Regions from separate parts of the Chryseobacterium sp. 22532 genome, predicted to be linked through region 1. Evidence: riboswitches for the same ligand, from Rfam matches in the RefSeq annotation. Region 1 holds a riboswitch; each other region holds the start of a gene.

What was found. A riboswitch is a leader RNA that binds a small molecule or an ion and turns the genes downstream of it on or off. The one in region 1 is predicted to bind cobalamin.
Region 2: linked by a shared signal. The riboswitch ahead of metE (5-methyltetrahydropteroyltriglutamate--homocysteine S-methyltransferase) and the one ahead of ACTJIV_RS17460 (TonB-dependent receptor plug domain-containing protein) in region 1 are both predicted to bind cobalamin.
Region 3: linked by a shared signal. The riboswitch ahead of ACTJIV_RS17940 (acyl-CoA thioesterase) and the one ahead of ACTJIV_RS17460 (TonB-dependent receptor plug domain-containing protein) in region 1 are both predicted to bind cobalamin.
Region 4: linked by a shared signal. The riboswitch ahead of ACTJIV_RS03025 (TonB-dependent receptor plug domain-containing protein) and the one ahead of ACTJIV_RS17460 (TonB-dependent receptor plug domain-containing protein) in region 1 are both predicted to bind cobalamin.

Annotation. Positions count from the first base shown of each region.
Region 1 covers NZ_JBQENJ010000006.1:262,081-265,225, reverse strand. The annotation lists gene namA (NADPH dehydrogenase NamA) at 1-474, opposite strand, end outside; gene ACTJIV_RS17465 (cytidine deaminase) at 573-1,055, shown strand; cobalamin riboswitch at 1,403-1,577, shown strand; gene ACTJIV_RS17460 (TonB-dependent receptor plug domain-containing protein) at 1,609-3,145, shown strand, end outside.
Region 2 covers NZ_JBQENJ010000002.1:663,743-666,887, forward strand. The annotation lists gene metE (5-methyltetrahydropteroyltriglutamate--homocysteine S-methyltransferase) at 1-1,606, opposite strand, end outside; cobalamin riboswitch at 1,782-1,967, opposite strand; gene ACTJIV_RS07210 (Lrp/AsnC family transcriptional regulator) at 2,122-2,583, shown strand; gene ACTJIV_RS07215 (carboxymuconolactone decarboxylase family protein) at 2,642-3,106, opposite strand.
Region 3 covers NZ_JBQENJ010000006.1:363,883-367,027, forward strand. The annotation lists gene ACTJIV_RS17930 (XAC2610-related protein) at 1-323, shown strand, start outside; gene ACTJIV_RS17935 (HD domain-containing protein) at 334-924, shown strand; gene ACTJIV_RS17940 (acyl-CoA thioesterase) at 1,077-1,460, opposite strand; cobalamin riboswitch at 1,578-1,756, opposite strand; gene ACTJIV_RS17945 (hypothetical protein) at 1,809-2,606, opposite strand; gene ACTJIV_RS17950 (GEVED domain-containing protein) at 2,839-3,145, shown strand, end outside.
Region 4 covers NZ_JBQENJ010000001.1:644,507-647,651, reverse strand. The annotation lists gene ACTJIV_RS03025 (TonB-dependent receptor plug domain-containing protein) at 1-1,910, opposite strand, end outside; cobalamin riboswitch at 2,077-2,262, opposite strand; gene ACTJIV_RS03020 (transporter) at 2,455-3,145, opposite strand, start outside.

The DNA.
Region 1 (3,145 bases):
TCTTTTTGCTGCTTCTTTAAAATTCTGTACCTGTTCCTTAATCTCGTCAGCAGTCAGAACATGCGGAATCCTTTCAGTAGGATGATAAGGAATAGGACTAGGTGCAACGGTTTCCCAACCTTCTTCAACAGGAATCTGCAGGTTATTCCATGTGGAACCTTTTCTTCCGGCGTGGGCAAGCTGAATCCCTATTTTACTTTCTGAACGGGAATGGACAAAATCAACAATTTTCTTAAGTTCTTCTGCCTGCTCATCATTCCAGATACCCATACAGTGGTTGGTAATTCTTCCACGAGGCTCTACTCCGGTGGCTTCAACCATGATAAGTCCGGTCCCGCCCTGAGATCTGCTTCCGTAGTGTACAAAATGGAAATCATTAGCCAATCCATTTTCGCATGAATACATACACATGGGAGACATTACCCATCTATTTTTCAATTCTATATTTCTAAATTTTACTGGTGTGTATAACATTTTACTTTTTGATTTTCAATTTAATGATGAATAAAAAAAACATTGTCGAAGTGATGAAAAAGAAGTAAATTTGGCCCCCTTTTTAGTCTTACTAATATATGAAAAAAGACATACAGATCAGTTACGAGCATTTTAAAAACAGCAGTGAGCTGAACGATATAGAAAAAACTTTATTTGAAAGAGCAATACAAGCCCGTGAAAATGCTTATGCGCCCTATTCGAATTTCCTTGTAGGATGTGCCGTCTTACTGGAAAACGGTGAAATTTATTCCGGCAACAATCAGGAGAATGCAGCCTATCCATCGGGGTTATGTGCAGAAAGAACGACTCTTTTCTGGGTGGCAGCCAATTTTCCGGATGTCAAGGTGAAAAAGATCTTTGTCGTTGGGGGGCCTAAGGAATTTCATGAGAAAAATCCTCCGATTCCACCTTGTGGAGCCTGCAGGCAAAGCCTGATAGAATATGAAACGAAACAGAACGAAAACATCATCCTTTATTTTTCAAGCATGAATGATGAAGTGGTAAAGGTTCATTCTATTAAGGATTTGCTGCCTTTCTATTTTGATTCATCGTTTTTGTAAAGGTGAAATTTTGTGAACAGGAAATTTTGGTTGATGTGAATAGTGAATTTTGCTTCGCAAGTGAATGGTGAATTAAAGTTTTAAGAATCAAAAACCAAGAACCAAGAATCAAGATTTCAAATACCATACTTTTGTCAATGGTCAATTTTATTTTACAAATGAATTGTTAATTTAAGAATTATTTTCAATTTTGTACTGTCATGTTCATTAATGATCATTTATACTTTTTAAAAATTTCCCTGCGAAGCAAAATTCACTATTCACTATTCACTATTCACTATTCACTATTCACAAATAACCACTCACAATTGACTTTTTGTCTTTTTTGCGCAATAATTTTAAAAAGTTATCTTTGCAAAAATTTTGGTTTCCAGCATTTTGGAAATAATAGGGAATTGGGTGTAACTCCCAGACTGTCCCCGCAACTGTAAATCGCAATAAGATTTCTGTAAAAAACCACTGTTCAAACGGGAAGGTGCAGAAAGCGAAAGTCAGGAGACCTGCCAAAATTATAACTAAAAACGTATTACTTTCGGAGGAAAAGTAAAATAGTATGGATATAAAAAGGTCTTTATTACTACTTTGTTCGTCTTACGGCAGCTTTCTCTTCGGACAGGAGAAGGCGGTTGACACCATTTATATTTTCGACAGCCAGATGAGCAAGGTAAAGCTTTTCCATCCGGTACGTACGATCACTCCAAAAGATCTCGAAAAAAACTCAGCCAATCTTTCTGAACTTTTACGCTTTCAGTCTTCTATTTATGTGAAAGAAAATGGCCGTGGGGCGGTTTCTTCTCCTTCATTCAGGGGAACAACAGCTCAGCAGACCGCTTTTGTGTGGAACGGAATCAACATAAATTCCAGCTTTTTGGGGCAGGGAGATGTGAATAATATTCCACTTTTCGGATATGATCAGATTGATATAAAAGCGGGTGGCGGAAGTGTTGTTTATGGCAGCGGAGCTATTGGAGGAAGTATTCATTTAAATAATATTTTGGATTTCAACAGGGGCTTCAAAGGTTCTGTTTATTCGGAGGCGGGCTCTTTTGATACTTATAATAATTTTCTGCAAGCTTCATTCAGCAATGATAAATTAAGCGTTAAAGTTTCCGGGAGCTATTTAACGAGTCAGAATGATTATAAAGTTCCTGAATTTGTTGTAGGAAGTACGGGATTTTATAATGTTAACGGCAGATATTACAATACTTCAGTTAACATCGGAGCTTCTTATAAAATTGCTGATCACCAGACTATTTCATGGCAGAACCAGATGTTCGATGCATCACAGCATTATCCTGTTTTTGAACAAATCGGAAACAGAACAAAATATAACGCGCAGACTTTAAGAAGCCTGATCGCATGGGATATCAATAAAAGTAATCTTTCAAACAGCTTAAAAGCAGCTTATACGGAAGATAATTTTCAGTATTTTTCGGATCTTAACCAGCCTAAAGCAAGCGGTGCAGAGGGAAAAAATTATATTTTCAAAAATGATTTCAACTATTTCATCACTCCAAAGATCAACATCAATGCTATCGGGGAATTTCAGGTGAATAAAGGGGAAGGTTATCAATCCGGAATTGGGGTCATCAGCAGAAATGTAGGTTCCCTATCCGGCTTAATCAGGTATTTTGCCACGAAGGAGCTTCGTTTTGAAGCCGGGATCAAGAAGGATTTTGTGGAGGATATCTCTTCTCCGCTTCTGTATTCTTTTTCGGGAAAATGGGATGCTTTACAATGGTATCGTATGGGAGCCAGTTTTTCAAGAAACTTCAGATATCCTTCTTTTAATGATCTTTACTGGCAGCCAGGAGGAAATCTGGATTTGCTTCCTGAAACATCCACGAATATTGACATGAGCCATGAGTTCAGCTTAGGAGATTTTAAAATTACATTGAGTCCTTATTATATGGACATCAAAAATCTCATCAACTGGTTACCTACTCCCTATGGATACTGGGCACCTGTGAATACGTATAAAGTTGAATCTTACGGATTGGAATCACAGGTTAAGTGGAACAAAAAATTCGGGAAACATGCTTTAAAGCTGGATGCAGGGTACACATATTCGAAATCGGTCAACAAGAATA
Region 2 (3,145 bases), on a different contig from region 1:
TCACCGGAGGTTTTACGCATCGGCTGCCGTAGCTCTGAACCCATCCGTTTTGAGTAAAAGCAAATCCGGAAAGCTGTTCCCCGAAATATTCTACCATATCATTACGTTCAAATTCCCCGTGAACCAGCACATCAATACCTATCTCTTCCTGCCAGCGGATGGTTCTTTCTGTCTCTTTTTTAAGAAGATCATCATATTGTTCAGCGGTCAGTTCCCCTTTTTTAAATTTTGATCTCCATGTCCTTACTTCCTTAGTTTGAGGAAAAGAGCCAATCGTTGTCGTAGGAAATAAGGGAAGCTGTAAAACTTTTTGCTGCTCTTCTTTCCTTATGCTGAACGGACTGTTTCTCTTTGCATCATCTTCAGTTGTTACATCCGTACGGTCTTTTACTTCCTGATTGTGGATCAAAGCTGAGATTTTACGGGTGTCAATTGCTTTTTTATTTTCGGCATACTGTTGCAGAGCCAGGTAATCTGCATTTCCGGAAGCAAGCTTTTTCAAGGTAACAATTTCATCAACTTTTTGTTTGGCAAAAGCCATCCATTGCTTAATTTCAGGAGATAATGTTTCTTCATTCGTCTCCAGTTCAAGATCAAAAGGAGAGTGAAGCAGAGAACATGAAGGGGCAATGAAAACCCTGTCTGAACCAATGGTGCTGACCGCTTTTTCTATAAAGCCTAAAGATCTTTCAAAATTATTTTTCCAGATGTTCCGCCCATCTACAATACCTAAGGATAGACTCAATGTTTGAGGAATGGTACGTAAAACTTCATCCAGCTGTTCAGGACATCGTACCAGATCGATATGCAGGACATCTACAGGAAGTGAAGCTGCTAATGAAAGGTTGTCTTTTAAACCTTCAAAATAAGTAGCAAGAATAAATGTAAGATTCGGGAACTGTTTTCTGATTTCAGCATAAACAGATGGGTAGATTTCTCTTGCTTTTTCAGTAAGATCCAGACCTAAAAAAGGTTCATCAAGCTGAATCCATGTGGCACCATGGTTTTCCAGTTCTTTTAAAATTTCGATATATACCGGAAGCAGATTTTCTATGAGGTCCAGTTTATCAAACCCGTCTTCTTTCTCTTTTCCCAGAAGAAGATAGGTAAGAGGACCTAATATCACGGGCTTGGCATTTATTCCGGCTTCTTTTGCGCTGATGAATTCACTGATGATCTTTTTGGAAAATAATCCGAACTGCTGGTTCTTCTGAAATTCAGGAACGATGTAATGGTAATTGGTATCAAACCATTTTGTCATTTCCATGGCGGTAATGTCAAGGCCGTCTTTCTGGTAGCCTCTTGCCATGCCAAAATATAGATCAAGCTCAGAATTGGATGCTCTTGAGGCAATTTCTTTATAGCGTTCGGGAATTGCTCCCACAACTAGAGTCATGTCCAAAACCTGATCATAATAAGAAAAGTCATTGCAGGGAATAAGGTCAATTCCTGCTTCCTGCTGCATTTTCCAGTTCTGCCGGCTAATGGTTTTCCCGGTTTCCAGTAATTCGTTTAATGATGTTTTGCCTGACCAATACTGTTCGCAGGCTTTTTTGAGTTCTCTGTGGCGGCCAATACGCGGGCTGCCAAGAATGTGCGTTTGCATGTTTTTAAACTTTAAATTAGACAATTAGGATTTTAAAGGCTCTTTTAGATGCTCCGCAATGCTGTTTGGAAAGAATTTTAGGATATAAATGGATACAGTGAGGACGTAATTTCCCGGTAATGCAGGGACGTTCAAAGTATCATCTATATGAGCTGAAGCTTCAGACCGCGAAAGCATTGTCAATTCAGAATAGGCAGGTCTCCTGACTTGTAACAGTTTTTATCATCCTTCCCGCTTCTGGCAGTGGATATACTTGGATAAAAACCATTGTTGTGTTACTTACAGTTGCGCGACAGCTCATGATTCTCACACGATTCCCTATTAATCTACGTTATGTAAAACCTCTTCTGTTTGATGAAGTATGTTAAAGAACAAAATCTATGTCAAAGGTATTGATTAAAGTGAATTGATTGGTTAATTTGTAAAAATTAGGAATATTATTTTGTTTTGGTCTTATTTTAAAGTTAAAAATTCTGTAAATTTGAAAAACATAACCTCAAAAAGAATATTATTCTGTGGAAAGACTTGACGAAAGGGATCTTCAATTGCTCAGAATCCTGCAAAAGAATGCTAAATTGACTGTAAAAGAGATTGCAAAAGAAGTCAATCTTTCACCTTCACCTGTTTTCGAACGGATGAAAAGACTTGAGCAGGAAGGATATATCAAGCATTATGCAGCTGTACTGGAAGCAGAGAAGCTGAACCGTGGGTTTACTGTTTTTTGCCAGATTAAACTTAAAATCCATGACCGTTCTGTAGGAAATCAGTTTGTTGAAGATATCTTACAGATTGATGAAATTGCTGAATGCTATAATATTTCAGGAGATTTCGATTTTCTCCTGAAAGTTCAGGTAAGAGATATGAAACATTACCAGGACTTTGTGTTCAATACGCTGGGTTCATTAGATTCTATAGGAAGTGCACACAGCACTTTTGTGATGGCCGAGGTTAAAAATATTCACGGAGTAAGTATTTAAAAATAAAAGCAGCACCCATAGGATACTGCCATTATAATTTTTTAAATCATTAATTTTTTCAATCTTTAAATAAAATTAACTGCTCCATTCTCACTACTGCATTTTGTTGATATTCTTCAGTCAGATTAAATATTTTCCCCAGTTTTTGGGAAGCACTGATGAAACTGATAAAGGTGCAGAGCTCCGAAATTTCTTTTTCGGAAAAGAATTCTCTCAACATGCTGAAATGGCTCTTGAGTATGGAACGGTGATTTTTAGAGAATAGCTCTGCGAAGCTTACAGCTACGGAAATTTTAAGATCTGACTTGCTGAAATCGGGTCTTCCGCCTTTTACCATGCAGTATTCACAGCCATTGCCAAATGCAAGTGTTCTTCGGATCTGTTCCAGTAAATCAGAGTCTAAACTTATATTTTTAAAGAAAGTCTCTTCAAGTCTGTTCCAGTGGTATAGTATTTCAGGGTTATGGCCAATAAGTTTTTCAAATGGTGTATTTCCATTGTCTGAAAATTCAATTGTTGTCATATTTTTTTATGTCAAATTTCTGTCTAATTCATGTAGTTT
Region 3 (3,145 bases), 100 kb from region 1:
GCAGTGGCGGAAACTATGGCAGTGCTTCTTTTGATGTGTATGTATTTAATTCCACAAAGAAACAATTTGTTCTGAGTAAAGAACTTACTGAAATTGCCAGCTCCTATCAGGGAATGTTTGATGTAGATTCCAAACGGAAACGATTGACCACTTATGCCAGATCCGGCGCATCTCTACATTACACCTACGAATATCAGGTGATTCCCAACAAAGGATTGGATCTGGTTTACGAAAAAATCAGTGATTTCAGTGATGAAAAAACGAAAGTGACTGTTAGGGAAAAGATTAATAATAAATGGATCGTTAGAAAATCATCCAAATAATAAAAAAGAAATGAAAATACAAAAGGAGATCGATTTTATCCTGGCAGTGGATGCCCTGAAAAACGTACAGAGAAGAAATTACAATGCCGATGATTCCAGAAGGGAAAATACGGCCGAACACTCATGGCAGATCATTATTTTGGCGCAGATCCTTTATCCGTATGCTAAAAACCGTGCAGATATTGATCTTTTAAGGGTCATAAGAATGCTTTCCATTCATGATTTAGTGGAAATAGAAGCAGGAGATACTTTCCTTTTTGATGAACAGGCGATGGTAGGAAAATTCGAAAGGGAAAAGGTTTCAGCGCAGAAAATCTTTGGAATCCTTGATGAACCTTTGCGTACCGAGTTCTTTGAATTATGGCTTGAATTTGAGGAAGAAAAAACACCGGACGCTATTTTTGCCTGCGCCATTGACCGTATTATGCCGTTTATCTTAAATTCACACACTTCAGGAAGAAGCTGGACGGAAGCCGGTGTGACTGAAAAGCAGATCAGAAATATGCTGGAAAATGCTATTAGGAGGGCATCGGATGAGATGGGAGAGGCCTTTGAGACATTACTGATCAGAAGCTTGGATACTGACAAGGTTGTTCGGTAGATTTATCGCAAAAAAAAATTAAAATTAAAACTGCTGTTTTTTAAGATAAACAAGAGCGTTTCACTTATCAGAATAATACAATTTTACAAATACAATTTTTTTGTACCTTATAAAGGGTTTCGGGCGGCCAAAGGCCGCCCGAAACTTATTCTTTACATTATTCTTATCGGTTTTTTAAACTCATCAATCGCTACAAAAGTGAAATCACCCACGATGGCTCTTTCTCTTTCATACGAGTACATTTGCTCCGTATAGATTTCTACATTCACTTTCATGCTGGTTTTTCCGACATAGTCAACTTTTCCGATCAGCTCTACAATGGTTCCTGCAGGGATAGGCTTTTTAAAATCGATCTTATCGCTGCTTACAGTTACCACTCTTTTTCTTGCAAAACGCGTTGCAGTGATAAAAGCTACTTCATCCATCAGCTGCATGGCAGTACCTCCGAAAAGAGTGTCATAGTGATTGGTAGTGTTGGGAAAAACCGCTTTAAAAATTCTGGTCTCGGATGCTGCAATTCTTTCTTCTGTAGTCATATTTCATTATTAATTAATGCGAAATGAAATAATATCAAAATAACAGAACAGTGACAGGAATCATGGAGAATCCCTGAAGCAGTCCATCAGATCAATAAACTTCAAATCGCGAAAGTTTCTTGTTTAAAGAAATAGGCAGGTCTCCTGACTTGTAACATCTTTTATCTCCTTCCCGTGCCCTGCACAGTGGATCCTTGATAAAGACTTCAGTTACTTACAGTTGCGCGACAGTCCGTGATTTTCACACGGTTCCCTTTTAATCTGCGTTAAGCAGAACCAATTTCTGTGATGAATTAGCGTTAAACTTTTTCAGGGCAAAAATAAGAATATTACTGCGAAAAACGACAATTATTCCGGACTATTGTAAATAATCTGGCTCATTACCTTTCCTTCCTTGATGGTCCAAAGTGTGACATATCTGTTTTCACCCGAGCCATTGATCATATAAAGATAAATGTGATCATTGTCAAGAGCCGTTACTCCGACATTATTGAAATCCATGGTAGGCTGGAACATATTTTTAATAGCTTCCCTTACAAAAACAGAACCTCTTCCCGGCTGTTGTACTCTGATGGACTTAATCTCTGTCATCCCTTCCGGAAGCCCGTCTTTAATTCCCCATGGCTTTACTTTATCTATAGTAAGGATCTTTCCATCCGTATCTTTTTCCTGCTTTCTGTAACCGGCATTGGACGGATAAACGTCAATAACCACCTTGGTTCTTTGTGAAGTCGGTATTTTTGGATTGCTGTTGTCTGTGAAGATTAGTGATTTCCCGTTCTTGGATTTAGAAGGTGTAAACTGAGGAAGCTGGTCGATAAAGGCAATACGCCCTTTATTTACCATCCCTTCCTTCTCAAGATTCTCATATCTTACAAAAGGTTTTTCCTCATCCTGCTTTTCAGGATATTTAATCCATACCCATTCCGTTTCTCCGGGTGCAGGTTTTACATAAACAAATACATCCCCTTTACGCATCCGGATCTTGTCTACGATTTTTCTGTAGTCATCCTTATGGACGCGCACGTTGGCGTAGCCTTCTTCAGCTTTTACAACACCAAAAGGAACCTTATTCTGTCCCTTGACAAATGCCAAAGAAAAAAGGCTGAAAGCGGAGAGGTACAATGCTTTGTTTATGGAAATCATTTGATGAAAATTTTTGATCCCTCAAATATATAAATTAAATGTTTTTTTGATCAGTAAAATATAACAGTATTTGATTAAAATGATCAATATGTTCTAAAAAAGTTATTATCTGATCAGAAAATAATATTTTTTTTGTGTAAAACGTTTCAGATGGAGTATTTATTAATTAAAATTTAATAATATGTAAATAATTTAAACTATTTTTCAAACGAAAATCCATAAACAAATAAATATGATCAAAAAGCTACTTTTTATGCTTCTGCTTTTTTCAGGTGCAGTACAATTTCAGGCAGCCAGTAGAATAGACAATATGTGCGCAGAATCTGCCTTTACTGTTCCGATGAATTTAGCAGCTTCCAATATTAGTTTTACTTCTGCACATATCACCTGGGATCCTATACCCGGAGCTACAGGCTATACCGTGAAATGGAGGGCCTCAACATCTGCGGTATGGCTCTCGATGAATATTCCTGCCGGGGCCACTTCTGCTGATCTGGATAATCTCACACCCTGTCTGGGACATATGGTTCAGGTGATTG
Region 4 (3,145 bases), on a different contig from region 1:
TCATAGTATTGATTAAGGACATTGTTGACCTCAAAACCGGCTTTAATCTGGTGAGAATGCCAGTTGAATTTTTTCTGAACGGATAAATCATGCGTGTACCATGGCTGGAGATAATTGGCTTTGATATTATTCAGCTGGGCATCATAGCGTTCTCCGGTGTACATAAAACTGTAATTGAAACTCCAGTCTTTATAGTCTGCCATTAGGGTAAAGGTCAATGCATGCCACGGCACATAGGAGATCTGGTCACCGTAATAATCGTCACTTTTATCAGTATAGTCCCCGGCACGCTGATAGGTATAGCTTACCAAAGGTTTCAGTTTCAATTTATTAATGTCAAATTCAGCCTGCACATTCACGTCTGCCCCGATGATTTTCACTTCACCTAAATTCACCATCATCCATCTGAAAAGATTGGTGGTAGGAACAGCGATAATCTTGTTCTCAACTTCATTATAATAGCCATCCACTTTCACATAGATTCCTTTAAAAAATTGATGGTCAAAGAGCTTCTCGTAGGTAAAACCTGCATCGTACTGATTCGTGTATTCAGGTTTCAGCATGACATTCCCGATCATGGTGTAATACAGATCATTGAAAGTAGGCATTCTGAATACTCTTTTGTAGAAAGCCCTTACGGTAAGATCTTTGGATTCAAAAGGCTGATAGCTCAGGAAAGCGGAAGGGGTCCATTCGGTTTTATCAGGAGACTTCGCATTCATTTTTACGTTTTCATGAACAAAAGTTCCAAGAATACTTCCCAAAAACTTAAAACGGTTCCATTGATAGGTCGTGGCAAAAGAAACGAGCGAAGTATATCGTGTAGGATATGAAAAATCTCTCAGACTGGCATTCAGATTATTATACTGAAAGTCAAAACTCGCACTTACATCCCAGTTTTGATTAATAGAATAGAGATTGGAATTGGAAAAATAAAGCTCTCTCTGAACATACGAATTATCTATCGGAAGAACCGTTGTTGCTACATTCACCGTATCTAAAAACCGGGTGTAATCATACGCAAATTTTGCTTTGAACTGAGTTTCAAATTTTGGGAACAGCTTTTTACGGAAACTGGCCTGGACAAAATAGCTCTCATCCAGCATTTGCTGACCTTTAGGTGTGAAATTATTATTAACAATGGCTGTGGGAACTCCACGATCGGAAATATAGCCGTAGCCGCGTACGCTCCAACTTCCATCATTAATGGTCCCGTTTAAGGCACCTTCAAAACGTTTCGCCCGGATGTAGGAATCATATCTTCTTGCAATGGTATCATTGGCAACAGATCCGTCAGAATTTTTCTTTTCGTATTTATACTTATACAATCCATCGCTTTGTACAAATTCCGAGCTGAAACTTGCCGAAATTCTCTCTGAAAGCTTCTGTTCCACACGGAAGGAAGGATTAAATAAACTGATGGAGCCTAATTTCAGCTTCACCGTTAAGTTGGTCTTCTGATTCCCTTTAAAAACTGGTATTTTAGGCTGAAGATAAATCGATCCGGAAGATCCGAAATCCTTTGCCGGCTGAAAAATTTCACTTTTTTGGCCGTTGTATAAAGAAATGGCTTCAAGATCATCCAGTGAAAACTTTCCAAGATCCACGATTCCGTTCTGAACATTTCCCAGCTGGATACCGTCATAGAAAACACCCACATGCTGGCTTCCCATACTACGGATATTGACAGTTTTCAGGCCGCCCATTCCGCCATAGTCTTTGATCTGAACTCCCGAAAAATACCGTAAGGCATCGGCCACCGACTGACTGTTCAGTCTTTCCAGCTGTTCGCCGGACAGGATCTGGGCAGGAAGGATTTCTTTAAAATCTTTTTTGTAAAGCTGAATCGGGAGGATGGTTTTTTCCCGGATGGTGTCTCCGGATTGAGAGAATATAAGTTGAGATGCCATCACAAATAATGTGATAACTCCTTTTTTAAACTGTGAAGCAGTACATTTTCTGACCATTAGCTCATTGAGAATAATGCTGACGCTAATGGATATAAGATAGCAAAGATAAAGCGCAGCTGTTACTGCACAGAATCATTGTTGTCCTAAGCTTTATTCCACGAAAGCATCAAACGTTTATCTTCTGGCAGGTCTTCTGACTTACTCCGTTTTTGAAATCCTTCCCATAAAAAAAACAGTGGATATACTCTTCAAAAACTTTGATGTGGAGCTTACAGCAGCGGGTCTGTCCCGGATTTTCACCAGGTTCCCTTTTAAGTGCTTTTTACAGCGCACCAGATTGCGGCAAAGATAGAAAATAACTTAATATATGCAATAACGGCATAATAAATTAATTCTCAACACTATGAAAAACAGAAAATATTAAGAAGATGTATTAAAAACAGGTGGCTCGGGAATCTCAGCCACCTGTTTTTTAGATTAAAGTTTGAAATTTTTACGAGACTAAAGATTGAACAATCTGTACCTGGTGGCTTTGGCCATTATATTAAATTCCAAAATTGATAAAAACACTGAACCTGGATTTTGCTTCAATGTCCCCGCTTGCCAGATTGGAATAAGCAGGCAGCATGACTTCTCCACCCAGGCTGAACTTTTTATACGAAGCCTCAAAACCAAGCTTTCCATATAAAGCGCTTCCTGCTGTATTAGGCAATACCTCATCAAACTGTTTGTTTTTATCATAGACTTCGCCCTGAAGTCCGGCTTTGGCAGAGAAAATAGCTTTTTCATTTCCTGCAAGCTGATAAAAAGCTGTTGCGGCATAATTCCACTGGTTTCCGAAACGGTAATTCTTTTTGTTTTCTGTTTTTACGGTGTAATCTGTGTTGATCAGCACAGCCAGCTTATTCTTTTGAAACTTATAGTTCAAAGCAGCCTGGTAGTCCCAGCTTCCCGTTCCCAGTTGAAAACTTGGATTGACTCCTGAAGCTCCTTTTTCATCAAATTTTCCCAAAGGAATTTTCACCCCCAAACCACCGTTGAGCTGATGGAAATGATCTTTGGAACTGAGGATCCGGTAAATTCCCATCAGGTTCAGATCTCCGATTCCATTAATGTTGATATCGCCCTGAATTGTTCTCTTCTCATGAAAATGAAATGGCAGGCTAGCGTATACACTCAGCTTTTCTGTCAATGGAATTTTTCCCCAAACCTGCAGGGTATTGAAATACTGATCC